4 regions of the Halomonas binhaiensis genome follow, and region 4 is predicted to be linked to each of the others. Evidence: predicted binding sites of a transcription regulator. Region 4 holds the regulator's gene; each other region holds the start of a gene.

The links. Region 4 encodes FNR, which switches genes on or off when oxygen is low (the NO sensors DNR and NnrR bind a similar motif). Its sites were predicted from a motif close to TTGATNTANATCAA; they were not measured.
Region 1: a site for FNR is predicted at 1,773-1,786, ahead of E4T21_RS08480 (nitrate/nitrite transporter). Genes of this name have one in related genera too.
Region 2: a site for FNR is predicted at 2,379-2,392, ahead of E4T21_RS13060 (OmpW/AlkL family protein). Genes of this name have one in related genera too.
Region 3: a site for FNR is predicted at 5,519-5,532, ahead of ubiM (5-demethoxyubiquinol-8 5-hydroxylase UbiM). Genes of this name have one in related genera too.

What each region holds. Positions count from the first base shown of each region.
Region 1 covers NZ_CP038437.2:1,946,295-1,953,847, forward strand. Annotated here, with positions in the region: gene E4T21_RS08480 (nitrate/nitrite transporter) at 1-1,708, opposite strand, end outside; gene E4T21_RS08485 (histidine kinase) at 1,914-3,716, shown strand; gene narL (two-component system response regulator NarL) at 3,746-4,390, shown strand; gene E4T21_RS08495 (amino acid aminotransferase) at 4,505-5,701, opposite strand; gene E4T21_RS08500 (4a-hydroxytetrahydrobiopterin dehydratase) at 5,702-6,040, opposite strand; gene phhA (phenylalanine 4-monooxygenase) at 6,118-7,002, opposite strand; gene E4T21_RS08510 (sigma-54-dependent transcriptional regulator) at 7,346-7,553, shown strand, end outside.
Region 2 covers NZ_CP038437.2:2,962,932-2,970,484, reverse strand. Annotated here, with positions in the region: gene E4T21_RS13075 (amino acid ABC transporter ATP-binding protein) at 1-688, shown strand, start outside; gene E4T21_RS13070 (YqcC family protein) at 700-1,044, shown strand; gene E4T21_RS13065 (gamma-glutamylcyclotransferase family protein) at 1,054-1,554, shown strand; gene E4T21_RS13060 (OmpW/AlkL family protein) at 1,636-2,289, opposite strand; gene E4T21_RS13055 (OmpW/AlkL family protein) at 2,560-3,156, opposite strand; gene E4T21_RS13050 (OmpW/AlkL family protein) at 3,520-4,119, opposite strand; gene E4T21_RS13045 (hypothetical protein) at 4,523-4,837, shown strand; gene putP (sodium/proline symporter PutP) at 4,905-6,392, opposite strand; gene putA (bifunctional proline dehydrogenase/L-glutamate gamma-semialdehyde dehydrogenase PutA) at 6,848-7,553, opposite strand, start outside.
Region 3 covers NZ_CP038437.2:2,292,841-2,300,393, forward strand. Annotated here, with positions in the region: partial or broken gene tolB (Tol-Pal system beta propeller repeat protein TolB) at 1-339, opposite strand, end outside; gene tolA (cell envelope integrity protein TolA) at 402-1,646, opposite strand; gene tolR (protein TolR) at 1,655-2,095, opposite strand; gene tolQ (protein TolQ) at 2,110-2,787, opposite strand; gene ruvB (Holliday junction branch migration DNA helicase RuvB) at 2,820-3,848, opposite strand; gene ruvA (Holliday junction branch migration protein RuvA) at 3,853-4,464, opposite strand; gene ruvC (crossover junction endodeoxyribonuclease RuvC) at 4,718-5,257, opposite strand; gene ubiM (5-demethoxyubiquinol-8 5-hydroxylase UbiM) at 5,657-6,895, shown strand; gene aspS (aspartate--tRNA ligase) at 7,024-7,553, opposite strand, start outside.
Region 4 covers NZ_CP038437.2:773,525-781,077, reverse strand. Annotated here, with positions in the region: gene ccoG (cytochrome c oxidase accessory protein CcoG) at 1-656, shown strand, start outside; gene E4T21_RS03375 (FixH family protein) at 656-1,183, shown strand; gene E4T21_RS03370 (heavy metal translocating P-type ATPase) at 1,191-3,626, shown strand; gene ccoS (cbb3-type cytochrome oxidase assembly protein CcoS) at 3,623-3,823, shown strand; gene E4T21_RS03360 (sulfite exporter TauE/SafE family protein) at 3,820-4,509, shown strand; gene fnr (fumarate/nitrate reduction transcriptional regulator Fnr) at 4,729-5,469, shown strand; gene E4T21_RS03350 (glycosyltransferase family protein) at 5,720-6,757, opposite strand; gene E4T21_RS03345 (hypothetical protein) at 6,754-7,071, opposite strand.

The DNA.
Region 1 (7,553 bases), 1.2 Mb from region 4:
TCGAGGCGAAGTTGCCGCCACCGAAGCCACACAGCAGGGCGAGGATGGCCATCACCAGATAAGGGGTGTCAGGGTTCTGCACGGCGAAACCGATCCAGATAGCAGGCAGCAACAGCGAGGCAGTGGAAATGGCCGTGAAGCGGCGTCCACCGAAGATCGGCACCATGAAACTGTAGAACACGCGGAAGGTGGCACCGGAAAGGCCAGGCAGGGCGGCTAGCCAGAATAGCTGGTTGGAGCTGTAGTTGAAGCCGACCTGGGGCAGCTTGGCAACGACGACGGACCACACCATCCATATCGAGAAGGCCAGCAATAGGCAGGGGATCGAGATCCATAGGTTGCGGGTGGCAATACGCTTGCCAGTGCTGGCCCAGAACGCTTCATTCTCGGGGAACCATTTTGTCAGCACGAAGCGCGATGGCGTGGATAGTTCGGGCAGGTCAGTGGATTCACAGCGGTCACGAATCTCGATGCGCTCAGCCCGGAGAATGGCATAGTGCATCCAGGCAAGGGCGGCGACGACGATAACAAACAGCAGCATGAAGCAGCTTTGCCAGATACCGATGACATCGTTGAGCATGCCGAAGGTCAGAGGCAGGAAGAAGCCGCCCAGGCCGCCCACCATACCCACCATGCCCCCGACGATACCGACACTCTTTGGGTAGTAGATGGGAATATGCTTGAATACTGCTGCCTTGCCCAGGGACATGAAGAATCCCAGCACCATGGTCAAGAAAATGAAGCCCATCAATGGCATGGCGAAAGAGAATGTCACCGGACCATGAACGCCCGCGACAATGTACTCTGTCGGTGGATAGCTGAGCAGGAACAGGCAGACGAATGAGGCAATGAAGGTCCAATACATTACCCGGCGAGCACCATAACGATCCGATAGCCAACCACCGAGAACACGAAACAGCGAAGCCGGGATGGTATACAGCGCAGCAACGATGCCGGCTTCTGCCAGGCCCAGGCCATAGACTTCAATCAGATAGTGAGGAAGCCACAATGCCAGGGCAACGAAGGCGCCAAAGACAAAGAAGTAATATAGCGAGAAGCGCCATACGCGAATATCGCCGAGCGGAGCGAGCTGTTCGACCAGCGTGGGCTGCTGTCCGAGGCTCTTCTGGCGTGCGGGATCATTCTGAGCGAACAGGAAAAACGCCACTCCCATGATGGCGAGCACTGTGGCATAGACCAGTGCCGTTCCTTTCCAGCCAGCAGCCAGCAACAGGAAGGGAGCTCCAAAGTTGGTAACCGCCGCCCCGACATTGCCAGCACCGAAAATACCCAGTGCCGTGCCCTGGTGTTCCTTGTCGAACCAGGTCGAGGTGTACGCCACACCAACGATGAAGGATCCTCCCGCCAGGCCTACACCAAGGGCACCGACCAGCAGCATGGGATAGCTGTTGGCAAAGGTCAGTAGATAGACACAAGTGGCTGTGGCCAGCATTAACAGACTGAATACCCAACGGCCACCGAAGCGATCAGTCAGGACACCGAGAAACAAGCGGCTGATGGAGCCGGTCAGTACCGGTGTTGCCATCAGCAAGCCGAGTTGGGTGTCGGAAAGACCGAAGTCCTCCTTTATTTGAATGCCAATGATCGAGAACAGGGTCCAGACGGCAAAACACAAGGTGAATGCCAGTGTTGATATTCCCAGCGCCCTATACTGCCTTGCGGGGGAGGGAGGGTCGTAGAGATTCATCGGCTTTCCTTCGCTTATGCTGATGCGGTACCTATGACTCTGCTACAACTGATTTAAGCGGTATTTGATTTGTGTCAAAAGATCACGTGCCGATTCGTGCGTCAATTTGTCCGACTCGGCGCTACTCTTTGCACATTCGTGCATTAACTGGCGATCAGGACTATTAATGGAATGACTGTGATCATCCTATCGGGGAGCTTTTAAATTGGCTGTTGCTCTCTCTCTACGCAGGTCGTTGATGCTACGTGTACTTCTGGTCATTACAGTGATTTCCAGCTTGGCACTGTTAAGTATATTTGGTTCTATTTTCGTCGTTGTGAGCAGTGTCGGGGTGGGGGATGCTATCGATAAAAGCAGCTCATTGAGAATGCACGCCTATCGCCTGATGGTGGCAGCCGAGCACCTTCCCCTGGAACATCCGCAACGGATTGCTCAGATGGAAGACATGCAGGCGCTCATCACGGCCCCCGCCCTCCTGCGCTTTATCCCTGAGCAGAAAGACAACGCCATGCATAAGGCATATCAGGATCTGGTCGATACTTGGAAAGTTTCACTTTATCCAATACTTTCGAACTACGAAGCAGGGGAATATAAGACACTCAAGAAAGAAACCGATGAGTTTATAGAAAAAGTAGATGTTCTGGTAATTAAGATTAAGGAAAGAATTAGTTGCAAAGTATTATTTCTTGAAGCATTTCAAGGTGGAATTCTCATTATTCTTGCTCTTGTCATCGGACTTTTTTTCTATCACTTCATTGTCAGTATTATGCCGCCATTTAGAGATCTGGTACGTGTGGTGGAAGGTGTCATGCTGGGGGACTTCAGCGGAAGGACCACGTATCAAGGTGGCGATGAGATCGGGTTATTGTCGCGTACAATCAACAGAATGAATGTCAGTCTGTCAGAGAAATACGGACAGTTGAAAAACAGAGTCGCAGCCAAGACCCAAGAGCTGAAGCTTAGTAATGATGCGCTGAGGATGCTATACCTCACCGCGCGAAGGCTGAACGGCATCACACCTTTGACCCATGAGGAGCTGATCGAAGTCCTTCGCCAGCTAGGCGCGGTAACTCATGAAGGACCCTTTGAGCTGTATTTGATCGTGGCAGACAATCCTCAGGAAATGGTGTGTCTGTCATCCGAGGGCGATGAACCTCATGTGGTATCGGCAATGCCTAACGTTGGCACGGCGAATGAGTACGCCGTGCGGGTATGTGAGGCTGACCGTGATTATGGCGAGCTGCGTGTCATGCAGCCTTCCGGTCAAATACTGGCTCAATGGAAGATTGAGCTCATCGAGACAGTAGCGGGGTTGATTGCGGCGGCTATCTCTCTGTCGGAAAAGGCCAACAAGCAGCGCCGGTTGGCATTGATGGATGAACGGGCCGTCATCGCCAGAGAGTTGCATGATTCGCTGGCACAGTCTCTTTCCTATTTGAAAATTCAGGTGACACGTCTGCAAGTGCGCCTGGATCAGCAGCGCCACGATGAAGTCTCCCTGGTAGTGGGAGAGCTGCGCCATGGCCTCAACTCCTCATATCGACAGTTGCGTGAGTTGCTCAACACCTTTCGTCTGCGAATCCACGAAGCCGGGCTGGAAGCGGCAATGAAGGAAACCGTGGCGGAATATTCCCGACGCGGTGACTTCAACCTGAGCCTGAAAGGCCAGTGGAATGGGTTGTTCCTGACGCCCAACGAGGAAATTCATGTACTGCAGATAGTGCGTGAGGCCTTGTCCAATGTGGCACGACACTCCAAGGCTCGCCATTGCGAGGTCAGCCTGGAGCAGAACGAATTGCATCAGTACCAACTATCGATCCGCGATGACGGTATTGGTGTCGGCCAGTCTGCCGGCTCTTCCATGTCCCATGGCATGACGATCATGGAAGAGAGGGCCAGAAGTCTATGTGGAACCTTATCCATCGGAGCTGCACTGCCTTATGGCACCGTGATAACGGTGTGTTTTCTCCCTCGAGGGTTCGACCGACTTTCCTCCGCGATCGGGTGAATCGAGCACCCCATAACAGGATAGTAGCTATGAGCATTATTCGATTGATGATTGTTGACGATCACCCCCTGTTCCGCCGCGGCGTGCGCCAGCTTGTCGACATGGATCCTGACTTGATCGTGGTGGCGGAGGCATCGGATGGTATCGAAGCCGTGAACAAGGCCGTAGAGCTGTCTCCCAACCTGGTTCTGCTTGATCTCAATATGCATCCTATGGATGGCATTGAAGTGCTGCGGCGTATGCGTGATGCCAAGGTCGATAGCCGTATTGTCATGCTCACCGTATCGGATGCTGATGAAGATGTGGTGCGTGCTTTGCGCGAAGGAGCGGATGGTTACCTGCTCAAGGATATGGAGCCGGAGGAAGTGCTACGCCAGATACGAGAAGCTGCTCAGGGCCAGGTCGTGATGGGCCCCAAGATGGCTTCCTTGCTTGCCAGCGTTGTGAAGGGAGAGCTGCCGGTGACAGGGGACGAGGTGTTGTCCTGCCTTACCGCCAGGGAACGTGACATTCTGCGTATTCTGGCGCGTGGTCTGTCGAACAAGATGATTGCCCGGGAGCTGGATATTTCCGAGGGAACGGTCAAGGTTCACGTCAAGCATCTATTCAAGAAGCTTGATCTGCGCTCGCGAGTGGAAGCGGCGGTATGGGCGAGCAAGCATGGGTTGGGGTGAGCGAGCGGCAATCCGCTCGAGCTGTAAGTCACCAGCTATAAGCTGTAAGTAACAGAAAACCCCGAAACCATGAGGTCTCGGGGTTTGATCTGCTTACAGCTTACAGCTTACAGCTTAGGCCTTGCCGTTGACGGTCGCGACAGCCTTGGCAATGTAAGCCAGGTTCTCATCAGAGAAGCCTGCCACATTGGCACGACCAGAACGTACCATGTAGATACCGAACTCATCACGTAGACGGTCGACCTGCTCCGGGGTCAGCCCGGTGTAGGAGAACATCCCGCGCTGTTCGGCCACGTGGGCATACTTCTCGTCGAGGCCGTAAGGCTTGAGTGCTTCGACGAAGTTGCGACGCAGAGTGTTGATGCGGTCGCGCATTTCGGTCAGCTCTTCGCGCCATGCTGCGGTCAGTTCTTCTGAATGCAGGATCTCGCTGACGATGGAACCGCCGTGGGCCGGTGGGTTGGAGTAGTTCTCGCGAGCAACGATGGCAATCTGCGAACGTACGTTCTGCATCTCTTCGTTGTCCTTGGCGACAACGATCAGTGCACCAGTACGCTCATTGTAGATGCCGAAGTTCTTGGAACAGGAGCTGGTGACCAGCACATCGTCGAGATTTTCGGCCAGCAGGCGCACTGCATAGGCATCCTCGTCGAGACCCTCGGCAAAGCCCTGATAGGCAAAGTCGACCAGCGGCAGCAGGTTGCGCTCCTGCAGAACCTTGAGCACTTCTTGCCACTGCTGTTGGTTGAGGTCGAAGCCGGTCGGGTTGTGGCAGCATGCGTGCAGTACGACCACATCGCCTTCAGGAATCTTCTTGAGTGCGCTCAGCATGCCATCGAAGTCGAGACGATTGTCGGCGTCGACATAGGGGTACTTGTTCAGCTTGATGCCAGCAGCGGTGAAGATGCCATGGTGGTTGGGCCAGGTCGGATCGCTGACCCAGATGCCCTTGCCAGGCAACTGGTGGGCAATGAAGTCGGCGGCCAGGCGCAATGCACCGGTGCCACCCGGAGATTGGGTGGCACTTGCACGACCCGCTTCGATGACCGGAGAACCGGCACCCAGCACCATCGGCAGCACCACGTCGCCGTAGGATGCGGCGCCGTGTGAACCAATGTAGGTCTTGGTGGTTTCGTTCTTGAGCAGCCGGGCTTCCGCTTCCTTGACCGCGCGCATCACTGGAGTGGTGCCTTTGGCATCGCGGTAGACACCTACACCAAGATCGACCTTCTGGGGATTGGTGTCCTTGTTGAAGGCGTCAATGAGACCGAGGATGGCGTCCCCGGGAACCCGCTCAATATGCTCGAACATTTACTTCGCTACCTCGTCGGTTCTGGCTGCCAGAATGAAGTCATTCTTGTGCAGGCCCTTCATCTCATGAGACCACCAAGTAACGGTCACCTTGCCCCATTCGGTCAGCAGGGCAGGATGATGACCGGCTTCCTCGGCGATAGCGCCAACCTTGTTGGTGAATTCCAGGGCCTGACGGAAGTTGCGGAACTTGAAGCTCCGCTCCAGTTGCATGATGCCATCGCGCTCGACGATCTGCCACTCAGGGATTTGTACTTTGTAGTCTTCAATTTCACTCTGAGTGACGTGGGGAGCGTCCCAGCTGCAGGCTTCGCACTGTTGTTCGGTGAGTTGGCTCATGTCGACTCCGTATGACGGGTGTTCAGAAGGAATAACTGATTTGCACTTGAAATGTGGCACAGACTGAGTGCCGGAGTTCAATGCGTTCCGGTCTTGGGCGGAAAGCGAGGCTCGAACAGCCCCTTGTCACGCGCCTGTTCAACCAGCGCCATGATGTCGCACTGTGACAGGTCGTGGAGGGTATCCAGACCGTCCAGCACGTAGTAGAGCGGCTGCAGGATATCGATACGATAGGGCGTGCGCAGTGCACTCACAGCATCAAAGGGCTCGTGTACAGGAGTATCGGACAGCGCATGTAGAGTTTCCTTGGGTGAGGAGATGATACCGCCACCGTAGATGCGTCGGCCCTGAGGGGTATCGACCAGGCCAAACTCCACTGTCATCCAGTACAGGCGCGCCAGATAGACGCGATCCTTGGGCTCGGCATTGAGACCCAGGCGCCCATAGGTAGCAGTGAACTCGGCGAACGCGGGGTTGGTCAGCATTGGGCAATGGCCGAAGATTTCATGAAAGATATCCGGCTCTTTCAGGTAATCGAGTTCTTCCGGTGAACGAATGAAGGTGGCGACCGGGAAACGACGATTGGCCAACAGCTCGAAGAAGGTATCGAAGGGAATCAGTGCCGGTACCTGTGCTGTCTGCCAGCCTGTTGCCTCAAGCAGGACCTTGTCCACGTCTGCCAGTTGCGGGATATGGTCGTTAGGCAAGGCCAGGTGCTCCAGGCCATCAAGGTATTCCTGGCACACCCGCCCCTGGACCAGCGACAGCTGGCGCTCCATCAGCGTTTGCCAAGTGGCATTCTCTACCTGGCTCCAGTGAATGATGCCGTGTTCATCCGGCAGGCGAGCCTGGTAGTGGGTGCCCTTGGATGCGACCTTCCCGTTGCTCGCGGGTTTGGTCGTGGAGCCATGTTGGCTGTGGTCGGAGCCACTGTGTGCATGGACTTCTGGTGCTGTACTCATGCTTTCTCCCCGTAGCAATACGGTGGCGTATCTTTAGACCGCCCGTTATTGAAATTGTTGAGGTTGCTTGAAAGAGGGATGTCCGAAGTCTAAGGCGCTTGAGGTCAACCTGAAGGGGGATATCGGGGACGAGAAGGAAGCGTCGGCAGCATCAAGCGTAAAGATTGCCTTACACTGGTGTCTGCCAAGGCCCCGATTTTGTGGAAAGGTGTGATGAACCGGCGAGACGCAAGGACGTTGGCCGCGTATGCTGTAACGTAAAGTTGACAGTCCAGTCAGCCCATCGTGACAACAGATTGGTTGTCCTGAGGCTGGTCTATGGTTGGTCCAAGAGAGATGAGCAATGCGTCTGAGATTTCACTGCCAGAACCGTATCGGCATCTTGCGCGATATTGTTGCCCACTTTGCCGATTATGGCCTCAATGTGGCGCGGGGGGAGGTTGGCGGTGAGCATGGCAATGCCATCTACCTCCATGTTCCTAACTTGCTGAACGCCCAACTGGCTACCCTCAAGCCTGAGCTGGAACAGGTGCCAGGGGTGTTCGGTGTCC
Region 2 (7,553 bases), 2.2 Mb from region 4:
GCAGGGTGAAATCATCGTCATCATTGGCCCATCGGGAACGGGCAAGTCGACCTTGCTGCGCTGCCTCAACTTTCTTGAACAGCCTGATGGTGGGCAACTCACCATTGGTGACCTGTCTGTCGACGTTACTCGGGCGACTCGCCGACAGATTCTGGAGATACGTCGGCACACCGCCTTTGTATTCCAGAACTATGCATTGTTTGCCAACAAGACGGCGTTGGAAAACATTGCAGAAGGGCTGATTGTGGTTAACCGGTGGCCTGTGGCCAAGGCTCACGAGCGTGCTCGCCAGATTCTTGACCGCATAGGTTTGAAGGACAAGGCCAATGCCTATCCAGCTTCCTTATCAGGAGGCCAGCAGCAGCGGGTGGGTATTGGGCGTGCCATGGCGGCTCAAGCTGAGGTGATTCTATTTGATGAGCCTACCTCATCCCTCGATCCTGAGTGGGTCGATGAGGTACTGTCATTGATGAAGCAACTGGCAGAAGAGCGTCAGACCATGTTGGTTGTGACACATGAGATGAGTTTTGCCCGGGACGTCGCCGATCGCGTGGTGTTCATGGAAGGTGGGCGTATTGTTGAACAGGGGCCTCCGTCTGAGCTGTTTCGCGCGCCCAAGGATCCTCGTACGCGGGACTTCCTGCGCAAGGTCCTGCCTGAAGCACCTGTCGAGTCCCCTTCATTTTAAGCGGAGGCATTATGTCCGACGAAGTCAATGTCCACGCTCAGCTTGCCGGAGCGCTGCGAGATCTGGAAGCCACCATGAAAGCCACCGACTTGTGGCGCATGGATGAACCCGCACCTGAGGCCTTCAACAGCCAACAACCATTCTGCATTGACACCATGTCGCTGGCCCAATGGTTGAGATTCGTGTTCATCGCTCGTCTTGAGGTCCTGATCGACAATGAATCTCAGTTGCCTGCCAAGTGTGAGGTGGCGCCGGCAGTGGAGGCCTATCTTGTTCAGGAAGGCGTAAGAGCCAAAGACCGTCTGCTGATGAAGAAGGTCGTCGAGGATATCGATCGCATCATCAGCGAGAGCTAAGGAGCTGAAATGTCCTGGTACTTTGCCTATGGCAGCAACATGAACGAAGCCAGGGTGTCTGCCCGTATCGGTGATACGCAACGTGTCCTGGCAGGCATGCTCAGGGATTATGGCCTGCGTTTCAACAAGGCCTCAAAGGTGCCTGGTATTGCCCATGCCAATGTGGTCTCTGTACTGGGAGAGTGTGTCGAAGGTGCCCTGTTCGAGCTGTCACATCCGCAGCAGATTCATGATATGGACCCATTCGAGGGCTATCCTCACGAATATGATCGGGAGCTGTTACCCATCCATACCTCAGAAGGTGTGATTGAAGCATGGGTGTATATCGGTACCCAGAACCGCTTGGCAGACACGCTCAAGCCTGCCCGGGAATATCTGGAGCACCTTCTGGCCGGGCGTGATTTCCTCAGCCCCGATTATCATGCTGCATTGGCTCGGGTCGATGTTGTAGAGGGGTTGGATGATGTAACCCTGAAGCAACTGGGTCTATCTCGCCACAGTCCTCGCTGAAATGTTCGAGCAGACAAGACCTTTCGGCTGAAAGCAATGAGCCCGCCTGATCAGGCGGGCTCATTGCATATAGCGTCTGGCTTAGAAGCGGAATGAAACACCAGACATGATGACCCACGGATCTATGTCTACGCTGCCAATGTCGTCGCCATTGAGGGAGACATCGCTGTCGATGTCTGCGTAGGTAGCAGAGGCGTTGACAGCCCAATGCTCATTGATGACCAGGTCAAGGCCCACCTGGCCAGCAGCGCCCCAGGAATCATCCAGTTCGAGATCGGCACCGTCGACGCTGATCTTCTCATCGGAGAAGGCGGTGTAGTTCACGCCGATACCGACATAAGGCTGGATGCGTGACTGCATTCCACCCATGGGGTAGTACTGCAGGAATAGAGTGGGAGGTAGCTCACTGGTACTGGCATTGATGGAAGAGCCGTCAGCGCCCTTCAAGTTGATGTTGTGATCGAATTCCTGGGCCCCAAGAAGTTCAATGCCAAGCTTGTCGGTAAAGCGATATCCCAGAGTAAAGGCAAAGCCGCTGTCGGAATCGACGTCAGCGCTCAGGGAGCCACCGGCCAGATTGCCATTGTCGGACTCCGGTACCACCTTGGCGACCCCCATGCGAGCATAGAAGTCACCTTGACCGTAAGACAGGTCGGTAGCTAAAGCCTGGGTGCTGATAAGGGCAGAGCTGGTAAGGGCGGTGAGCAATATTGATGATGCCAAGGGATGGCGCATGAAAACCTCCATGAACAGATGACTGGTAACTCCAGCGAGGGCGCTTCCTGCAAGAGGGCGTAGTGTATTTGCCGGTGCGCTATGCTGAATTGACACAGATCAATGGATGGAAGCTTGTTACATCTTTTTTCCTTGACTTACCTCTTTGAAAAGAATGGGTTAGAGCTAATTCATCCTCGTAGGAGAATGCGGAATAAAAAAACGGCGCCTGACCGAAGTCAGGCGCCGTTTCTAGAGCCAGTTCAAAATGAACTGTCAGATGCCTACCGATTAGAAGCGGTAAGTGACACCAGCACCAACGCTCACCGGATCAAGATCCAGGTCGCCGGCGTTGTTGCCGTCGATCTTCATGTCGGCATCGACATCAGCATAACGAGCCCAGGCACCAACCAGAACATTTTCAGTGACGCTCAGGTCTACACCGGCTTGAGCCGCCAGGCCCCAAGAGTCGTCAATGCTGGCATCGAAACCGTTATCCACGTCGAAGGTGGTGTAGTTGACACCGGCACCAACGTAGGGGTTAACGCGAGCGGCATGGCCGCCGAGCGGATAGTAGTTGACCATCAGGTTGATCGGGGTGCGCTCGAAGCCACCCAGGTTGCCCAGTTCATGCTTGGTAGTCTGGGAACCATTGAGTTCTACACCGATGTTGTCGTGGAACAGGTAACCGAGACCATAGGCGAAACCGCCGTCATCATTGACGTCCATCTTCTCGCCATAGTCGGCGGCATTGCTGGAAGATGAGTCACTCTTCTCGTAGCCGCCGCGGACATAGATGTCGCCAGCCTGCCAAGCGAAGGCGGACTGTGCGCCGAAAGCGGTGATGGCCAGCAGGGCAGCGGTTCCCATCAGACGTGAAGTTTTCATGGTCTGTCTCCTTTTATCTGAGAGGTCGCGTGGCTGAAAAGAGCGATGACCTCAGGATGATGCAGATTATAGGAAACAGTGTTTCCAAATGTCTTGTTAAAAAAAACTATCGTTTGAATGTTATGTTTTTAATTATACCTATCGAACTTTAGTCGTATGAGTGAGGCCGACAAGAAAAGCTTGATATAAGTGACTGGCATCTATGAGGATTTCACGAAACGGAAAGGATGCTCCCACCAGAGGTGATAGTGGCGTCAGAGTGCCAATCTGCCCCCGGTGAGGAAGATATTTCGTTGATATGGCTAAAGCAGCGGGCAAATGGAGCCCGCTGATTAGCAAGAAAGACAGGTTAGAGACGATAGATTAGAAGCGATAGGTCAGGCCAGCACCAACCGATACCGGGTCAAGTTCCAGCTTGCCTTTGTGATAGCCATCGACCTTCAGGTCTGCGTCAGCTTCGGCGTAACGAGCATACGCGCCTACCAGAATGTTATCGGTCAGGCTGAGTTCCATTCCCGCTTGAACCGCAACCCCCCACGTGTCGTCAATGTGACCATCGAAACTGCTTTCAGTGCTGAAGTCGGAATAGTTGACGCCTAAGCCAAGGTAAGGGTTGATACGTGTATGAGCGATACCACCCAAGGGATAATAATTGAGCATCAGGTTGATGGGGGTGCGCTTGAATACTCCGATATGGCTCATTTCATGTTTCATTGTCTGGCTACCATTCAGTTCCACGCCAAATTTGTCATGGAACAGGTAACCAGCAGCATAGCCAAATCCAGTAGCGTTGCTGACACCAAGTGTCCAGGGGTCAGCCCTGATGCTGCTATGTTGAGAGTCCTGCTTCTCGAAGCTGAGACGGCCATAGATGTCGCCTGCCTGGTAGGCCAGGGCGGACTGGGCAGCAAAGGCAGTGGTGGTGAGTAGAGCAGCGGATGCTATCAGGCGTGCGGTTTTCATTAGATATCTCCAGATCATCCAGAAGGTCGTATCGCGATGCGGACGCCTTCGGATCGTTACGGCAACAAGAACACTGTTTCCAAAACATTTGTAACGATATTTTATCGGAAAATCTGTGATTTCTAGGGATATTCTGTGATGCTTGCCAGAAATGGCACATTTTGTAATCTAGCGTGTATTAATGTGTGCGCGAAAAGTGATCCGTTTGCCTGAAACTCACTTTTTGTGCGAAAGAGAAAGATAGAGAAGCGTGCTGGGGTGGATTTATCTGCGTGTGTTTATGGCGGTGCACTTCACAGAAGTCGCTGGATTTGCAGAAATCGTCTTCACTATGAGTAATGCCCGGCAGTGCATTGCACGGGCTCTGTAAAGGCGGATGTCTGGAGCCTGACAGGAGCGAGGGATGATGGGACGAAGAAAGGAGTGGCTGATTGGCTTGAGCCCGTTGCCTGTGGTCTGGGCTGCGGTAATGCTGGGGATATCAGTGCTACTGGCGATATGGCTGTTGTTGCAGCCATGGCTGATCAGTGGCCTGCCGCTGATCCTGCGTCTGCCATTGATCATTCTGGGAGTGTGGGCGGTAGGTGGGGGATTGGCACTTCCACTGCACTACAGCGGTGTTCCGGGGTGGTGGCTGATGGCTGGCCAGCTTCCCTGGTATCCCGTCGTGCTCGTTCTGTTTACACTGATGCTGCTCATGCGTTCCTGGATGATGTAAACCTGATCTACAGACTAAGACGCCTGCCACAAGGTTGTGGCAGGCGTCTTTCATGCAAGGCCGATGGTTATGTTATCGGGCGGAACTCTGTATCGGTGGCAGTGGCCTTGCTCACCACAACGATAGCGATCCAGGACAGAATGAATCCTGGTACGATTTCATAGATGCCCGGCAGGCCGAAGAAGCTGGAGTTCCAGCCTAGAGCAATCCAGATCATGACGGTGGCTGCACCGGTTACCAGACCAGCCAGAGCACCGGTGCCTGACATCCTGTTCCATGTCAGGGACAGAATGATAAGCGGGCCGAATGCCGCTCCGAATCCAGCCCAGGCATTGGACACCAGGCCCAACACTTGGCTGTTGGGATCGCCGGCGATGATCGCGGCAATGATACCTACGGCGAGAACACAGATGCGTCCAACCAGAACCAGCGTCTTGTCATCGGCTTTCTTGTTGAGGAACAAGCGGTAGAAGTCTTCGGTCAGCGATGAAGATGCCACCAGAAGCTGGCTCGAGATCGTCGACATGACCGCGGCTAGCAATGCGGCATACAGGAAGCCGGTGACCAGAGGGTGGAACAGCAGATTGGAAAGGACAATGAACAGAGTTTCTGCATCGTCCAGAACCAGACCATTGCGCTCAACGTAGGCTCGTCCGAAGACACCAAGAGCTACTGCACCGGCGAGTGAAATTGCCATCCAGCCCATGCCGATATTGCGGGCGGTGGGAACATCCTTGACTGAGCGAATGGCCATGAAGCGCACGATGATATGCGGCTGACCAAAGTAGCCCAATCCCCATGCCACGGTTGAAATGAAGCCAATTAATGTCAGTCCCTGGAATAGAGACAAGAAATTGGGATCAACCGAGGCGAGTGTCTCTGAAGCTTGAGTGAAACCCCCTCCGCCTTCTCCAAACAACACCACCGCAGGCATGATCACTAGTGCCAGCATCATGATGCAGCCTTGCACAAAGTCGGTGAGTGATACTGCGAGGAAGCCGCCCATGACGGTATAGGCAAGAACGATACCCAGAGTCAGCCAGACACCTATTGAGTAATCGCTGATGCCGCCGAAGTTGATCAGTTCACCAAAGGCGCTATGGAAAAGTTTGCCGCCAGCGACCAGGCCAGAGGCCGTGTAGACGGCGAAGAACACCACAATGATGATGGCGGAGACCGTGCGCAATGCCGTGGCCCGGGTCGGGAAGCGGTTGGCCAGGAATTGTGGCACTGTCAGGGCGTTGTCATAGCGTTCTGTCTGCTCTCGCAGTCGTGGCGCCACGACAATCCAGTTGATGAAGGCGCCGATAAAAAGGCCAATTCCTATCCATGCTTCTACCAGGCCGGATAGATAGAGTGCCCCAGGAAGGCCCAGAAGCAGCCAGCCTGACATGTCCGATGCACCAGCGGAGAGTGCGGCGACGGCAGGGGGAAGTTGGCGACCACCAAGCATGTATTCCTCGGAGTTCGAGGTAGAGCGCTTGGCTGAGTAGACGCCAATTCCGATCATTAATGCGAAATAGGTTATCAGGCTAATCCAGACTCCAATTGCCATGTAGATACCCCTTGCTTGTAGGTTGAGTTGTTGTCAGATTTCGCATGGTTTCTTGTAGGCGCCACATGAGGTAAAGAAACATGTGGTGCAACCCAGAAAGCCTTGTGAATCCTACTATATTTTCGGGGAAGGCCCCGTTAATGGCAGCTATATCCCTATAGGGTGGTGGTGAGTATTTTTACCTTTTCATGGTAGCAAAGGTACTGACTCCCTTCCCACTTTCACTCACCAGGAAAGCAGGATTGCTCCATTAAATCCCTCATTGTCATGGCGATTGGCAACCCTTTTATCATAGTGCGAAGGTTGAGCATGATGCCATGGTGATGAGAGGTTTCATGCTGGACTTTCTCGAACTGTATTGAATGTCAGCTTTCAGAGTTCTTTTGAGAAATCCTGCTGATCTTGCAGAAGGAAATCGGTGCCGTCCTTGCAGGATCGGCACCGATTCACCAGGATTACTCGTCGTCCAGGGCCAGCAGAGAGGCATTGCCACCCAGTGCTGCGGTGTTGATCGTCACCGTTTTTTCGGTAGCGAAACGTAGCAGATAGTGAGGGCCACCCGCCTTCGGGCCAGTACCGGAGAGTCCCTGCCCTCCAAAAGGCTGAACACCGACGACGGCGCCGATGATATTGCGGTTGACATAGATATTGCCAACTCGCATTTTTCGTGCAATTTCAGCGGCAAAGGACTCATTGCGGCTATGCACACCAAAGGTCAGGCCGTAACCCCGGCCATTGATGGAGTCGATGACCTGATCGAGTTCCTTACTCTTCCAGCGCACCACATGCAGCACCGGACCGAACTGTTCGCGCTCCAGGGCATCAATGCTGTCGATGCGGAAGGCGGCAGGTGCGACGAAAGTTCCATTTGCTGTTTCGTGCGGGTCCAGGGGCGTTTCGCTGATCAGGCGGCCTTCTCCCTTGAGGCGCTCGATGTGTGCCTGCAGGCCTTGACGAGCTTCTTCATCAATAACAGGGCCTACGTCGGTGCCAAGGTCGCGAGGATCGCCCACGCGCAGTTCGGCCATGGCGCCATCGAGGATTTCAAGGACTCGGTCGGCTACATCGTCCTGAATGTAGAGAACGCGCAAGGCGGAACAGCGCTGCCCGGCACTCTGGAACGCTGATTGGACGACGTCCGCCACGACTTGCTCGGGAAGA
Region 3 (7,553 bases), 1.5 Mb from region 4:
GTCCATCAGCTCGTAGCGGATGGACACCTGTCCGCCCTGCTGTGTTGCGCTGCCGACCACTAGGTAACGGGTGTCCAGCGAACGCCACTCGCCAAACTTCACTTCTTCGGACGACGTCGGCTTGGCGAACATGGAGGAACGCGGCAACGGTTCGAAATAACCGCTACGGCCAAGATCGTCGGACACCACCTGGGCAACATCTGTCGGCAGTCCTTCGCCGGCAAAGGGAACCACGGCGATGGGCGTGGCGCGTTCGTTGCCACGCGTAATATCGATGGTCAGCTCCGCCTGTGCCATGGGCATCACCAGCAGCGCCACCAGGCCAAGACAGGTCGCCATGAACCTTGCGGCTGGCATCCTTGTCCGCCCTTTATTGGTCCAAATGTTTATCAAGGTTCTCATCAGTGCACACCTCCCGGGTCGAAGCGCAGATTGAATTGACGGTAGTCATTCCGAACATTTCCAGGTAGCTCAAGCAGCTCAGAGAATGGTGCTGCCGCTTGAACCGCCTGAATGGCCGTATTATCAAAGCCCGCATTGCCACTGGATTCTGCCACACTTGGTGGGACGAGCAGTTCTCCAGAGGGGCCTAGGCGAACACTGATTCTTGCAGACAAGCCTTCACTGTTCGGCGGAATATTCCAAGTTTGCTCTACGGCTTTACGTACCATCTGAATAAAACCATTGGCAGCTTCTTCGCCCTGTTCAGCATTGGATACGGCATCCGTATCCCCCTGGATCAGCCGTTGCAGTGCGGCTTCCGCCTCCTCACGTGAACGTCGATCCGCTTCTTCTTTGGCCTTGCGCTCGGCTTCTTCTTTGGCCTTGCGTTCAGCCTCTTCTTTGGCGGCCTGCTCCTGGGCCTGGCGTTCGGCTTCTGCCTTGGCCTTCTGTTCAGCTTCCTCTTTGGCCTTGCGCTCAGCTTCCTCTTTGGCCTTGCGCTCGGCTTCTTCCTGAGCTTTACGTTCTGCTTCCTCGCGCGCCTGACGCTCTGCCTCTTCCTGGGCCTTCTGTTCAGCTTCCTCTCTGGCCTTGCGCTCGGCTTCTTCCTGAGCTTTACGTTCTGCTTCTTCGCGTGCCTGACGCTCTGCCTCTTCCTGGGCCTTCTGTTCAGCTTCGGCTTGAGCCTCCTGACGGCGAGCTTCTTCCGCTGCACGTTGCTTGGCCGCAGCTTCTGCTTCGGCAGCACGGCGGTCTGCCTCGGCCTGGGCTTGTTCAGCAGCCTGTTGGCGCTCTGCCTCGGCTTGCTGCTCAGCTTCTTCGCGAGCCTGCTGTTCTGCTGCTTGTTCCTGAGCCTGACGCTCGGCCTCAGCCTGGGCCGCTTCTTGCTGTGCCTGCTGTTCGGCTTGCGCTTCTTGTTCCTTGGCAGCAGCTTCCTCAGCCGCCGATTTTTCCTCGGCAGCCCGTTGAGCGGCACGCGTACGTGCTTCCGCAGCCTGCTGTGCCTGATCAGTGGTCGTGGCAGTACTGATCAGCGTAGCCTGCACAATGGCATTATTTGGTGCTTCCGGCTCGGAAAACGGCCACTTGACGACACTGAGAATCAGAATTCCCAAGTGCAGGCCTACCGCCAGAATCGTTGGCAGTCCATATCCCACGCGCCCTTCTCGCAGACGGCGTCGTGGCTTTGGCATTTGCTTCGCCATGGACACTCCTAACCGTCAGAGGGAGGCGGTTCTGAAATCAGACCGACGTTGGCAACACCTGCCAGCTGCAGGGTGCTCATCAGGGTGACGATCTGCCCATAAGGCACGTTACGGTCGCCGCGCACCATCACCGGTGTACCCGGCTTGCGCTCCAGCAGGATGATCACCCGATCACTGATTTCATCGAGGTCAACCTGGCTCTCGTCACCGCCAAGACTGATGTAATACTGACCATCACGATCGACCGACACGATGATCGGCTCATTCTGCTCGTCGACGTCGATAGGCTCGGATGAGACCTGGGGCAAGTCAACATCGACCCCTTGCGTGAGCATGGGTGCAGTGATCATGAAGATCACCAGCAGCACCAGCATCACATCGATGAAGGGGACAACGTTGATCTCTCCCATGGGCTTGCTGCGCCCACGACGATGAAAGGGTCCAAGCATGGCATCTTCTCCCTTTAGGCGGCGCTGGAGTCGGATCTGCCCTGCAGATTGCGGTGCAGGATGGAATGGAACTCCTCGGCGAAGTCTTCATACTTGCCAAGCAAGCGGGAAGACTCGGCAGACAGCCGGTTGTAGAAGATGACCGCCGGGATAGCGGCAAACAGACCCATGGCCGTGGCGACCAGAGCTTCAGCAATCCACGGGGCGACGGTGGCCAGCGTGGCCTGCTGCGCCATGGACAAGGACTGGAAGGAGCCCATGATGCCCCACACGGTTCCGAACAGGCCGATGTAGGGGCTGGCAGAAGCCACGGTGGCAAGGAAAACCAGGTGCAGGTTGAGGCGTTCCTCCTCGCGGGACCAGGCCACACGCATGCTACGCTGGACACCCTCGAGAATGGCTTGGGCACTGCGGGTCTTAGGCATCAGGCGATTGAACTCCCGAAAGCCGGAACGGAAGATGTGTTCAGCCCCTTCGCTTTCCTGCTCGGAAGGAATTTCACGATACAGCTCATTGAGGTCGACGCCGGACCAGAATTGGTCTTCGAAGGTACGATAGGCACGCTTGGCCTTGCGCATGACGAAGGTACGCTGGAACACCACCACCCAGGACAGGATGGAAGCGACCAGCAATAGCAGCATGACCAGCTGGACGACACCGCTGGCATTCATGATCAAATGTGGGATGGACATGGAGTCGTTCACGGCAAACCTCGTGTCTCGGGTCAGTCAGAGTCAGTGTCGATCGCCCGTTCATTGGGAGCGATTCCAAAATGGTGCCAGGCCTGGCGAGTGACCACCCGACCACGGGCGGTTCGCATCATCAGGCCCTGTTGAATCAGGTAAGGTTCAATGACATCTTCGATGGTGTCCCGCTCTTCACTAATGGCAGCGGACAGCGAATCGACCCCTACGGGGCCGCCATCGAATTTCTCGATCATGGCCAGCAGCAGACGACGATCCATATGGTCGAGACCATGATGATCCACGTGCAGCATGTTCAAGGCCTGATCGGCAACTTCAGCAGTGATCTGCCCCTCTGCGCGCACCTCAGCGAAGTCCCTCACCCGACGCAGCAGGCGATTGGCGATACGCGGAGTCCCTCGCGAACGGCGTGCCACTTCCCGGGCACCCGCTTCATCCGTCTCTACTCCCAGCAATCTCGCCGAACGACTGACGATTTCCGTCAGTTCATCGATGGCATAGAACTCCAGACGCTGGACGATGCCGAAGCGATCGCGCAGAGGGGATGTCAGACGTCCTGCTCGGGTGGTAGCGCCCACCAGAGTAAAAGGTGGTAGATCAAGCTTGATGGAGCGTGCAGCCGGTCCTTCGCCGATGACGATATCCAGCTGAAAATCTTCCATGGCGGGATAGAGAATTTCTTCCACCACCGGCGACAGGCGATGAATTTCATCGATGAACAACACATCGCCCGACTTGAGATTGGTGAGCATGGCGGCAAGGTCGCCAGCACGCTCCAGCACCGGCCCGGAAGTCGATGTCAGATTGACACCCATCTCCGCGGCGATGATGTTGGCCAGCGTCGTCTTGCCCAGTCCCGGGGGGCCAAACACCAGGGTATGGTCAAGACTCTCGTCCCGCGCTCGAGCCGCATGGATAAAGATTTCCAGTTGCTCACGCACCCGGGGCTGGCCGATATAGTCAGCCAGACGTTTCGGGCGGATAGCATGGTCAACCCGAATATCGCTCTCTTGAGCACTGGCTGCGATCAGACGATCGTTCTCTATCATGGCATCATCCTGCCATGCGGCGAGCCAAGGCCGCCTTGATCATGGCTTCCGTACTTCCTTCGCCTTCCAGGCCGGAAAGCATGCGACTGGCTTCAGCCGGCTTGTACCCCAGGCTGACCAATGCGGCTTCGGCGTCGGCCAGAGGATCCTGGGCCGGGCGCGAGGCATTGGGCAAGCTGCCACCATCAAGCGGCAGGCTGTCGGGATGCTGCCAATGCGGAAAACGGTCACGCATTTCGATGATCAGGCGCTCGGCGGTCTTCTTGCCAACCCCCGGAAGACGGGTCAGTGATTTGACGTCATCTTCCATCACGCAGCGTACAAAGGCGTTTTCATCCATGCCAGACAGGATCGCCAGGGCCAGCTTGGGACCAATGCCATTGACCTTGATCAGAGCACGAAACAGCGCCCTTTCCTGTTCCCTGGCAAAGCCGAACAACAGATGCGCATCATCGCGAATGGTCAGATGAGTGTAGAGAGACACTTTTTCCCCTACACCAGGCAATGCCACCAGCGTCGTCATGGAGGCTTCCAGCTCGTAGCCGACGCCACCCACATCGACGACCAGCCCCGGGGGGTGAGTTTCCAGCAATGTGCCCGTGATGCGTCCGATCATGGCGCGATGGTTTCCTTGATCCTGCGTGTTTTAAGAATGCACTGAACATGCAATGCTTCTCGATGATCTGATCTGCGTACTTCTGGTGCTGTGTGCTTCGGGTGTATAGACATACATACCCTCTTTGGCTCCCCACTATACTGATGGGTTAGGGTGTATGCCAGATGAATCAAACACCGTTCGACAACTCTTGATGTCGGCCCCAGGCGACATCCATTGCCTGGCGGAGATCCGCATCATGCCGCTTTGCCGCTCAAGGCCGAAAATGGCGCCAGGACGTCGATCTGGAGCGCTTCTGTCTTCCACCATAACTGCCTTCCTTGACAAGTCCGCGAGAAGCATAGATGTGGGTCAGGGCAATGGCCAGCGCATCGGCGGCATCTGCCTGCGGAGTCCCGGAAAGGCCTAGTGCCGCAGTCACCATATGCTGCACCTGGGGCTTTTCCGCGGCTCCGCTACCCGTGACAGCCTGCTTGATCTGACGTGCCGCATACTCGCTGACCGATAGACCATGGTTGGCTGCACAGACAATGGCCACTCCGCGTGCCTGGCCAAGCTTCAATGCAGAATCTGCATTCTTCGACATGAACACTTTTTCGATGGCCAGTGCATCTGGGCGATGTACCGCAATCAACTCGCTGATTCCGGCATAGATCTGAGCCAAGCGCTGGGCCAGGTCATCATCCTTGAGCCGAATGCAACCACTCGCCACGTAGCGCGGAGTGCGCTCACCAGCATCCACTACGCCGTAACCGGTAATACGCGAACCAGGATCGATTCCTAGAATCAGCACTGATTGCCCCTGTTGTCGTATGTCCTGCAAATCCCTGTCGCCATGGCAGGCTTCCTCTCTCTATATAAGCCAGACCACTCTATCGCGTTGGAGAAAAAACGTCTTGTACATCATTGAGATCCAGGCGCCAATCAGAGGAGCAATGAATTCTTGGCATTTCCCTGATCTTCCAAGATGTTGCCATGCATGTCGCCCGATGCAGACAGGAATAACAAAATCAGCAAGACAAAGCTCGATGGAGAACCCGGGCTGTGCCGGATATTGATCAAGATCAGGGCATGGATCAAGCCAGTCGATATGTGATGCAGATAACATGCTCTTCATGTATTAGCATCTGCCATCAGCGTGAAATACCACCTCAACCACCCATGACAAGCATGGCCCGCAGGAGGATAAAACGTGAGGGATGTAGCCATCATCGGCGCTGGCCCGGTCGGGCTCTGCCTGGCCAGCACACTTGCCGCTTCGGGAATGAAAGTTTCTCTGATCGAGCGACAACCACGCTCGGAGCTGGCCCAGCCTGCCCCTGACGGTCGCGAGATCGCCTTGACCCACGCTTCGCGCCGCCTGCTCTGTGACATGAACATCTGGCAACACCTGAACAGTAGCGATATCTCTCCACTGCGCCAAGCACGTGTCTTCAATGGTCAGTCGACCTGGTTCATGGGCTTTGGTGATCCATCTTCGGACGAGCAACCATTGGGATTCATGGTGCCCAATCATGCCATTCGCCATGCCGCCCATGAAGCAGCAGCGACATGGGACAATATCAAATGGCATCATGCGGGCCTTGCCTCGATAGCCAGCAGCGCTCACTGCGCCACTCTGGATCTCGATAATGGGGAGCGCCTGCACGCGCGTCTGGCTGTGGCCGCAGATAGCCGCTTCTCGACATCGCGTCGGCAAATGGGGATCGCGGCTGAAATGCGCGACAATGGCCGCTCGATGATGGTCTGTCGAGTCAGTCATGAGCATGCCCATGACCAGTCCGCCTGGGAGTGGTTCGACTACGGCCAGACATTGGCCCTGCTGCCTATCTCCCCTCACCTTTCATCTGCCGTCGTGACCTTGCCTCATCAGCAGATGGAGGCATTGATGGCACTGGATAGCGAGGCCTTCAGCGCCCAGTTGACTCAACGCTATGGCGGACGTCTCGGCCGCATGAGTTTGATCGATCAAGCTTATGCATACCCTTTGATCAGCACTTATGCCGAACGCTTCCATGCCCAGCGATTTGCTCTGGTCGGTGATGCCGCGGTGGGCATGCACCCCGTGACTGCCCATGGCTTCAATTTTGGTGTGCACAGCACGCATCGTCTTGCTCGTCGTGTGATCAAGGCATTTCAGCGTGGCCAGGACATCGCCGCACCACGCCTGTTGTCTGCCTATGAACGCGAGCACCGCCTGGCAACGCGTCCGTTGTATCTTGCAACGCAGGCGATTGTCAGTCTCTACACTGACGAACGTCGGCCTGCTCGCCTACTGCGTCATCTTGGATTGCAACTCGGCGAACGCATGGAGCCCGCTCGTGCCCTCATCAGTAGACACCTACAGGGGGAAGCATTAATGCCAGGCCTGACCGACCTGCCTCCACTTCCTGCTCTACCCCGCCTCCCTTTCATGAACCAGACATCATGACCGGGCAATAAAAAAGCAGCCTCGCTCTGGGCGAGGCTGCTTGTAACAAGCGACTGTGCCTGGATGTGACTTTCAGCCGGAACCAGGACAGGAAGGAGCGGGAAACACACCGCTCCTTCACAGAGGCCTTATTCGCTGTCTTCGGCCTTGGCTTTCTGACGCAGGCGGATATTGAGTTCCTTGAGCTGCTCGGGACTCACTTCACCAGGCGCTTCGGTCATCAGACAGGCAGCACTTTGTGTCTTCGGGAAGGCAATCACTTCACGGATGGTCTTGGCTCCAGTCATCAGCATGACCAGACGGTCGAGGCCAAAGGCCAGGCCACCATGGGGAGGCGCACCGTATTGCAAAGCATCCAGCAGGAAGCCAAATTTCTCGTTGGCCTCTTCATCACCAATGCCAAGAATCTCGAATACGACCTTCTGCATGGCTTGATCATGAATACGGATGGAACCGCCACCCAGCTCGGTACCATTGAGCACCATGTCGTAGGCACGAGACAGCGCTTCGGCCGGGTTAGCCTTGAGCTCTTCCGGGCTGCAGGCAGGCGAAGTGAACGGGTGATGCAATGGGCTCAAGCGGCCATTGTCATCCGCCTCGAACATCGGGAAGTCCACCACCCAGAGAGGCGCCCACTCGCAGGTATAGAGGTTCAGGT
Region 4 (7,553 bases):
CACGGGGCAAGCACAAAGCCCATTTCCATGAGACGAAGCCTGGCGGCTCCTGTATCGACTGTGAATTGTGTGTACAGGTCTGCCCTACCGGGATAGATATTCGCGATGGTTTGCAATATCAATGCATCGATTGTGCCGCCTGCATTGACGCCTGCGACAGTGTAATGGACAAGCTGGGCCAACCCAGAGGGCTTGTGCGCTACACCACGGAAAATGCGCTGCATGGGCAACCTTCTCGCCTGCTACGCCCTCGTCTGCTGGGCTATCTGGCACTGTTGCTGGTGATGTCAGGGGTCTTTTTCTATCACCTTGCCTCACGAACGCCACTGGATATCGATCTCAAACGTGACCGAGGCAGCCTTTATCAGACACTGAACGATGGACGCATTGCCAATGCCTATGCGCTTACCGTGCGCAATCTGGACAACCGCGACCATCGCTATGTCATCGAAGCGTCCGGTATCGAAGGTCTGCAGATAGACAGCGACAGCATCCTGGTGCCAGCAGGAGAATCCCGCCAACGCGTACTGACCTTGAGCCTGGACCCTGTTCGCCTCACGACTCCCAGCACTGATATTCGCTTGAATGTGCATGCACAGGACATGCCTTCGATCATGGTGGAACAGGAAAGTCGTTTCATAGGAGCCACGCCCTGATGAGCCCCGAAGATGTCACTCTGACACCCTGGTACAAGCAATTCTGGCCCTGGTTCATGATCGGCCTGCTGGCATCCTCGATCATGTTCAGCCTGACCTATCTCGCCTTTTCCATCCGTTACTTCGATGGCTCCGTCGGCCAGGATTATTACAAGGACGGTCTTGCCATCAATGTACAGCTGGAAAAACAGCGACACGCCAAGGCGTTGGGCCTGAACGCTGAATTGCGCATGGATAGCGTGAGCGGCGATATCACCGTTCGTCTGGATGGCAACCTCGATGGCACGGGGGGCTATCCCGAGAACCTGGACCTCGCTCTGCGCTTTCCCACGGACAACGACCTCGATCAGGAACTGACCCTGCAACACATCCGCAACGGTCACTATGTGACCCATCTGGAAAAGCCACTGCACTACCGCTGGTATGTGCAGTTACAACCGGCTCCCGGCAAGGACGCTGCATGGCGTCTCAATGGTGTGGCTCAGTTTCCGAGCACCGAGGCCATTCACCTGACACCAGGGCTTTAGGGCAGCAATGTCATCCACTTCGTGCTATCACTGCGGATCAGCCGTCCCCAAGACCGGAAGCTGGTCCATCGAGCTGGATGGCCAGCAACATCTCCTATGCTGCCCTGGCTGTGAAGCCGTCGCCCAGGCTATCGTCAGCGCCGGCCTCGATAGCTATTACCGCTTTCGCAGCGCCCTCCCCGAACGTCCCCCTGCCTCTGCCGTAGACCAGAAACGCTGGCAAGTCTTTGATGATCCAGGGTTGCAGAGCCGCTTCGTCAAGCAACAGGAAGATTGTCACGTCGTCACCCTGGCAGTGGACGGCATTACCTGCGCAGCCTGCGCCTGGCTGATCGAGCATCGCCTCAATGCCCTCGATGGCGTGACCGAGAGTGCCGTCAATCTTGCCCAGCACCGTGTCAGAATATGCTGGCGACCAGAGCACCTGTCGCTATCGCGCTTACTGGCCGAAATGGCCGCCATCGGTTATCCCGCCCAACCCTATGAGCCTGACCGTGCCAGGATTCGTCTGCACCAGGAGTCTCGCAAGATGGTGCGACGCTTGATCGTCGCCGCTGTCGGCATGATGCAGGTGCTGATGTTTTCGGTTCCTCACTATGTCTCGGGCTGGGACACTACATCGGGAGACCTGAGCGCCGATCTTGAACGCCTTTTTGCTTGGCTGGCACTGGTTCTGACCACTCCTGTCGTCATGTTTTCCGCTCAACCCTTCTTCTTCGGTGCCCTGCGCGATCTGCGTAGCCGCACCCTGGGGATGGACGTTCCCGTGTCACTTGCCATCGCAGGGGCCTACCTGGCCAGCGTATGGGCCGTGTTCAGCCAGAGTGGCGAGATGTATTTCGACTCGGTCAGCATGTTCACCTTCTTCCTGCTTGCCGGACGTTACATCGAGGCCCGGGCGCGAACGCATTACGGAAAGACAGGAAATGCAATGAGCTCATTGATTCCTGCTGCCGCCGTGCAAATCGATGCAGACGGCAACGAGCGCATGGTGCCATCCAGCGAGCTGGAGTCCGGTGACAGGATACGCGTGCGGCCAGGAGAGCAGATTCCCGCCGATGGCATCATCCGCGATGGCCTGGCCAGTCTCGATGAATCCATGCTCAGTGGTGAGGCCTTGCCGAGCACACGGACTCTGGGCGATACCGTCAATGCCGGCTGCATGGTTCTGGACAGCCCTGTGGAAATAGAAGTCACACAGGTCGGCCAGGACACACGGGCAGCCAGCATCCTGGACCTGACAGATCGGGCCTTCAGTCAGCGTCCACGTATCGCTCGCCTGGCAGAGCGCATTGCTCATCGCTTCGTGACACGCTTATTGCTGCTCTGCATCTGCGTCGCACTGGCCTGGTGGTGGATCGATCCATCCCGAAGTCTTTGGGTAACGCTTTCTGTACTGGTGGTGTCCTGCCCTTGTGCGCTGGCACTGGCCACGCCAACGGCCCTGACAGTCGCCCATGGGCGATTGCGCCGTTCGGGGGTATTGATCACGCGGGCCGATGCACTGGAAACCCTGACCAGACTCGACCGCATCATCTTCGACAAGACAGGGACCCTGACCCAGGGAAAAATACGCCTGGCGGCCTCCTACGTTCTCTCTCGGGAATACGATGAAACCTTTCTGTTGGCAGTGGCTGGCGCACTGGAGTCATCTTCAGAGCACCCCATTGCCCACGCCTTCCTGTCCTGCCAACGTCATGCCATTCGAGCCACTGGCATCATCAATACCCCAGGCCAGGGACTCAGCGGATACCTGCAACTCCCCCATGACAACGCAACCTGGCGCCTGGGTCAGGCAAGGTTCGCTGTCGATGGCTACTCTCCTCCCTCGCCTCCGGGCCACGGCTGCTGGTTACTGCTGACCCGGGATGCAATCCCTATGGCATGGTTCCTGGTCGATGATTCTCCGAGAGAGGATGCCGCCACAACCCTTCAGGCACTGAAGGAACATGGCCTGAAGGTAGAAATCCTGTCAGGAGACGGCGAGAGCAATGTCGCCGCCATGGCTTCTGCTCTCGACATCACCCAGTGGCGGGGGGCAACCAGCCCTGAAGACAAGCTCGCCCACCTTCAGCGACTCCAACACGAAGGAGAAATCGTGGCCATGGTCGGCGATGGCATCAATGACACACCGGTACTGGCAGGGGCCAACCTGGCCATCGCCATGCCCGGCTCCAGCGATCTGACCCGCACTCGAGCCGACATGGTGCTACTGGGAGAACATTTGCACGCCATCGTCGAATCCGTCGAAGTCGCTCGTGCCACGCAGCGGATCATTCGCCAGAATCTCGCCTGGGCGCTGGTTTACAACCTGATCGCTATTCCTTTGGCCTCCCTGGGGTTCGTATCTCCCTGGATGGCCGCACTGGGCATGTCGATCAGTTCACTACTGGTGGTAGGCAATGCACTCCGCCTCCGCCCCAGTCGCAGGCAGCAAGCATGAGCATTCTGTTTCTCTTGATATCCCTGTCACTGATCCTGTTGGGCCTGGCGGTCTGGGCTTTCTTCTGGGCGGTCAGGAATGACCAGTTCGAGGATCTGGAGGGACCAGCCTATCGTATTCTGTTCGACGATGATGATCCTCCCCCCGGTTCAAAACAGAGCGGCCAGAGCAACCGCCACGAGAAAGATACCCTATGAACCCGACTGGACTGGAACTGCCGGCCTTTGCCGCGGCCTTTGTCTTTGGCCTGCTGGGCAGCGCCCACTGCATTGGCATGTGTGGTGGAATCATGAGTGTACTGACCTTCAACATCCCACCCAGCATGCGCCAGCCAGTCCGGCTCACAGGCCTGGTACTGGGTTACAACCTGGGACGTATCATCAGCTATGCGATTGCCGGAGCGTCAGCCGCAACACTGGGCTCCGTAGTGACACTCGCACCGGGCATGCACACTGCAATGCAGCTGCTTTCAGCTCTGATGCTGATGCTGATGGCACTTTACATTGCCAACTTCTGGAAGGGATTACGCCATGTCGAAAGGCTTGGGCGACACCTCTGGCGGCATATTGAACCTGCTGGACGCAAGTTACTGCCAGTAGTGCACATTCCCCAGGCCGTGGTGCTGGGGGCCATATGGGGCTGGCTACCTTGTGGCCTGGTCTACTCCATGTTGACATGGAGCCTGGCCAGTGCCGACGCCATTGAGGGAGCGATACTATTGACAGCTTTCGGCCTGGGTACCCTGCCAGCATTGCTGTTCAGCGGCCTTGCTGCACGTCAATTACAACACCTGCTCGCGCTGAACAGTACTCGCTGGATCGCCGCAGCCTTGATTGTCTCCTTTGCCATTTGGCAAATATCAAGAGCTACAATGCATCTATAATACAAATATTGCCCCAGAACGAAATTCAGAAAAATCAGCGTATTTACATAAAATTTCAGAAAAAATTGGATGTATCTCCCCCTCTCCAGAAGAGGTATGCATATCCGCTATACATTTCAAGTGTGTAAAATGACGCCAGTTCTGTGCCAAGCTGGAATAATGATTCCATTGGCACCTTTTACATTTTCGTTCGCAACTGATGATCAACAGGAGCTGTGAATGTCTTCCTCGGCCCAAGACCGACGGCGTTCCCTGCTACAAGAAACTCGCTGTGATTCCTGCCGACTGAGCTCGCTCTGCCTGCCGTTGTCACTCGACACGAACGACCTGGAACGCTTCGACTCCATTATTCGTCGTCATCCACCGATCAAGAAAGGCACTCGCTTGATTGAACAGGGAGACCCTTTCACCAGCATATATGCCGTACGCTCAGGAAGCTTGAAGCAAACCATCACTGAAGGTAGTGGTGAAGCCCAACTGACCAATTTTTTTCTACCCAGCGAAATCATTGGGCTCGATGGCATCAGCGATGGCTTGTATACCGGCAGTGTCGTGGCCCTGGAAATGACTACGGTATGCGAGATTCCATTCGATCGTCTCGATACCTTATCCCAGACGCTGCCCGAGCTACGCTCCCAGTTGCTGAGAACCATCAGCAAGGAGTTGCACCAGGACCGGCGCATGATGCAGCTGCTCTCGCGCAAGACTGCCGACCAAAGACTGGCCTGCTTCTTCCTCGGACTATCCGATCGCTTCAGGCGACGCGGGTATTCGCCTTTCAGCTTCCGCCTATCCATGTCCCGCGCAGATATCGGTAATCACCTGGGCCTTGCGGTAGAAACCATTAGTCGCATCCTTGGACGCTTCCAACAGCAGGACCTGGTCGCAGTATCCGGCCGTGAAGTACATATCCTCAACATCAATGACCTGACGAGACTCGCTGACACTGAAACAAACTAAGTCTCTGAAAACAACCACCGGTATATGGCAGGCACTCCAACCACTTCATGATGAACAAACAAAAAGGCAACCCATCACCACATGGGCGCCTTTTCGTTTCATATTGAAAAAGCATGTCTCTGCCACATATATTTCCAGGCACCAAGAATTGCCAGACGTCCATAACTCAGTCAGCCTTGCCCTGCCATTCATGGTTCTTTTTTCCGGCTGAACAAGTCATTATTAAGCATGAAGTAGTGCACTATATATATCAGGATACCTGACGCTTCAGCCAGAATTCTCGCCCTGTCTCAGAACCACACTCTTCCCTGGCCTTATCCGCTGCGGCCAGTGCCATTCGCTGGGCATCTTGTGGAAATGCCAGCAGGCGTCTCATGCATTCTTGCCAGTGATCAGAATGGTCTTCCGCCAGCAGCCCATCAACCTCATCACTGACCAGATCCTTGTATGGAGAGCGTTGGCTGTAGATTCCAACGCCACCCATCAGCGTAATATCCAGGAACTTGATATAGGACTTTCCTGCATTGAACGCGGTGGGCCATAGCGGCGCGAGACCGATATGGATGCGGTGCTTGCATTGATAGTCCAGGAAGTCTTTCCAGAGGAGAGGGGATGGCGTGCTCACCCGCTTCAGGGTAGCCAGCTCTGGTGGAGCAAAACGCCCAAGCATCAACTCGAACTGCACTTGATGGCATGCTTCATGGATTGATGCCAGTGCCGGGATAATATGCTCGAGATCCTTCAGATGGGCACGAGTACCATGAAACCCTACACGCCATTCAGCGGCCTTGAAATGTTCAAGGCTGGGTGGGGTCGCAATCAGCCCGGGTGTCAGGATGCTGACATGACGGTGCCGATCGACAAAAGTCCTGGCAAGCTGATCGCTGCATGCAATCACCTCATCAACCAATGGCAGCAATCGCTTCTGTTCCTCCACCTTGGCAGCCATACGCTGGCGATAGCCTTCAGGCAGCGAATGATCCTGCACTGCTGCAGAAAGATCATCGTCAATCACGTAATACACCCCGGCCAGGCGAGAACGCTCACGCTCCAGAACTTCACACCAGGGTAGCGACAGGCCACGGCAAACGATGACATGAGCATCGCGCATCAACCGTCGCAGCCACGGCCAGCACCAGCGCGGGTGACGCCAAGTTCGTGTATCCAGGCGCGTGATACGAGCGCCACGTTCCTGCAACCAGGGCGCAACAGAAGCAAGAAAATAGATGTCTTCCGTAGGTCTGGCGCCATCGCTGAGCACTAGCCAGTGAGCCTGTCTCCTGTTCATGCCCAGCGTCTCAACACTGCACCTCCCAGCCATGCCAGCAAAAGGCAGGCCAGCAAGGGAGACAATACATCAAGTACCGAATCCAGGCTCCAGTGATACACCAGCCCGTAGTACCAGCTCACAGCATTGCCACCGCCCCCCTTGTATTCATGCTGTGCGATTTCCCGGCCCAGAAAAACGGCCACACTAATGGCACCTGCCGACCAACGTCCAAAAAACGGCCACAAGCACACCTGGATACCCATACCGATAACGAAGTGCTCAAGATGTGTGCCATTCAATATCATCGACGAGGCCTCGGCGCAGGGAGACATTTTCTCTTCATACACATAGCGCGAAGCCCTGACCTCGCCTGCCGTCACTGTAACCCGCCCCTCAGTGACAAATGAAGGGTGTCAAAAAAACCTTGAGGAAGTGACTAACGATCAGACACCCCCTCATAGGCATTAGAGCGCTCTATCGAAACACCAGTGAATGCGAACCTTGTTACAAAACAATCTGCTCACACGAATTTTCATTTAATGACAAAGCATTAACAAACAAAAACCCCGCCACACTTCTGTACGCTTCGAAACCAGCATCACCAGTGCCGCTGATAGCTGGCAGCGGATAGCCCATTCCAGCTCTCTCGCACCGTTACAGGTGTAACACCTGCTTTTTGGGCTTGCCATATTAGGCATTAGGTCTACTACATTAGTTCTCTGGAGACATCGGCTAACAGACGGAATTAATAGTGTCACATAAAAGCATTAGATATTTCGTACTGCGCCATGTAAGAGTACCTCGGATGCCTCTT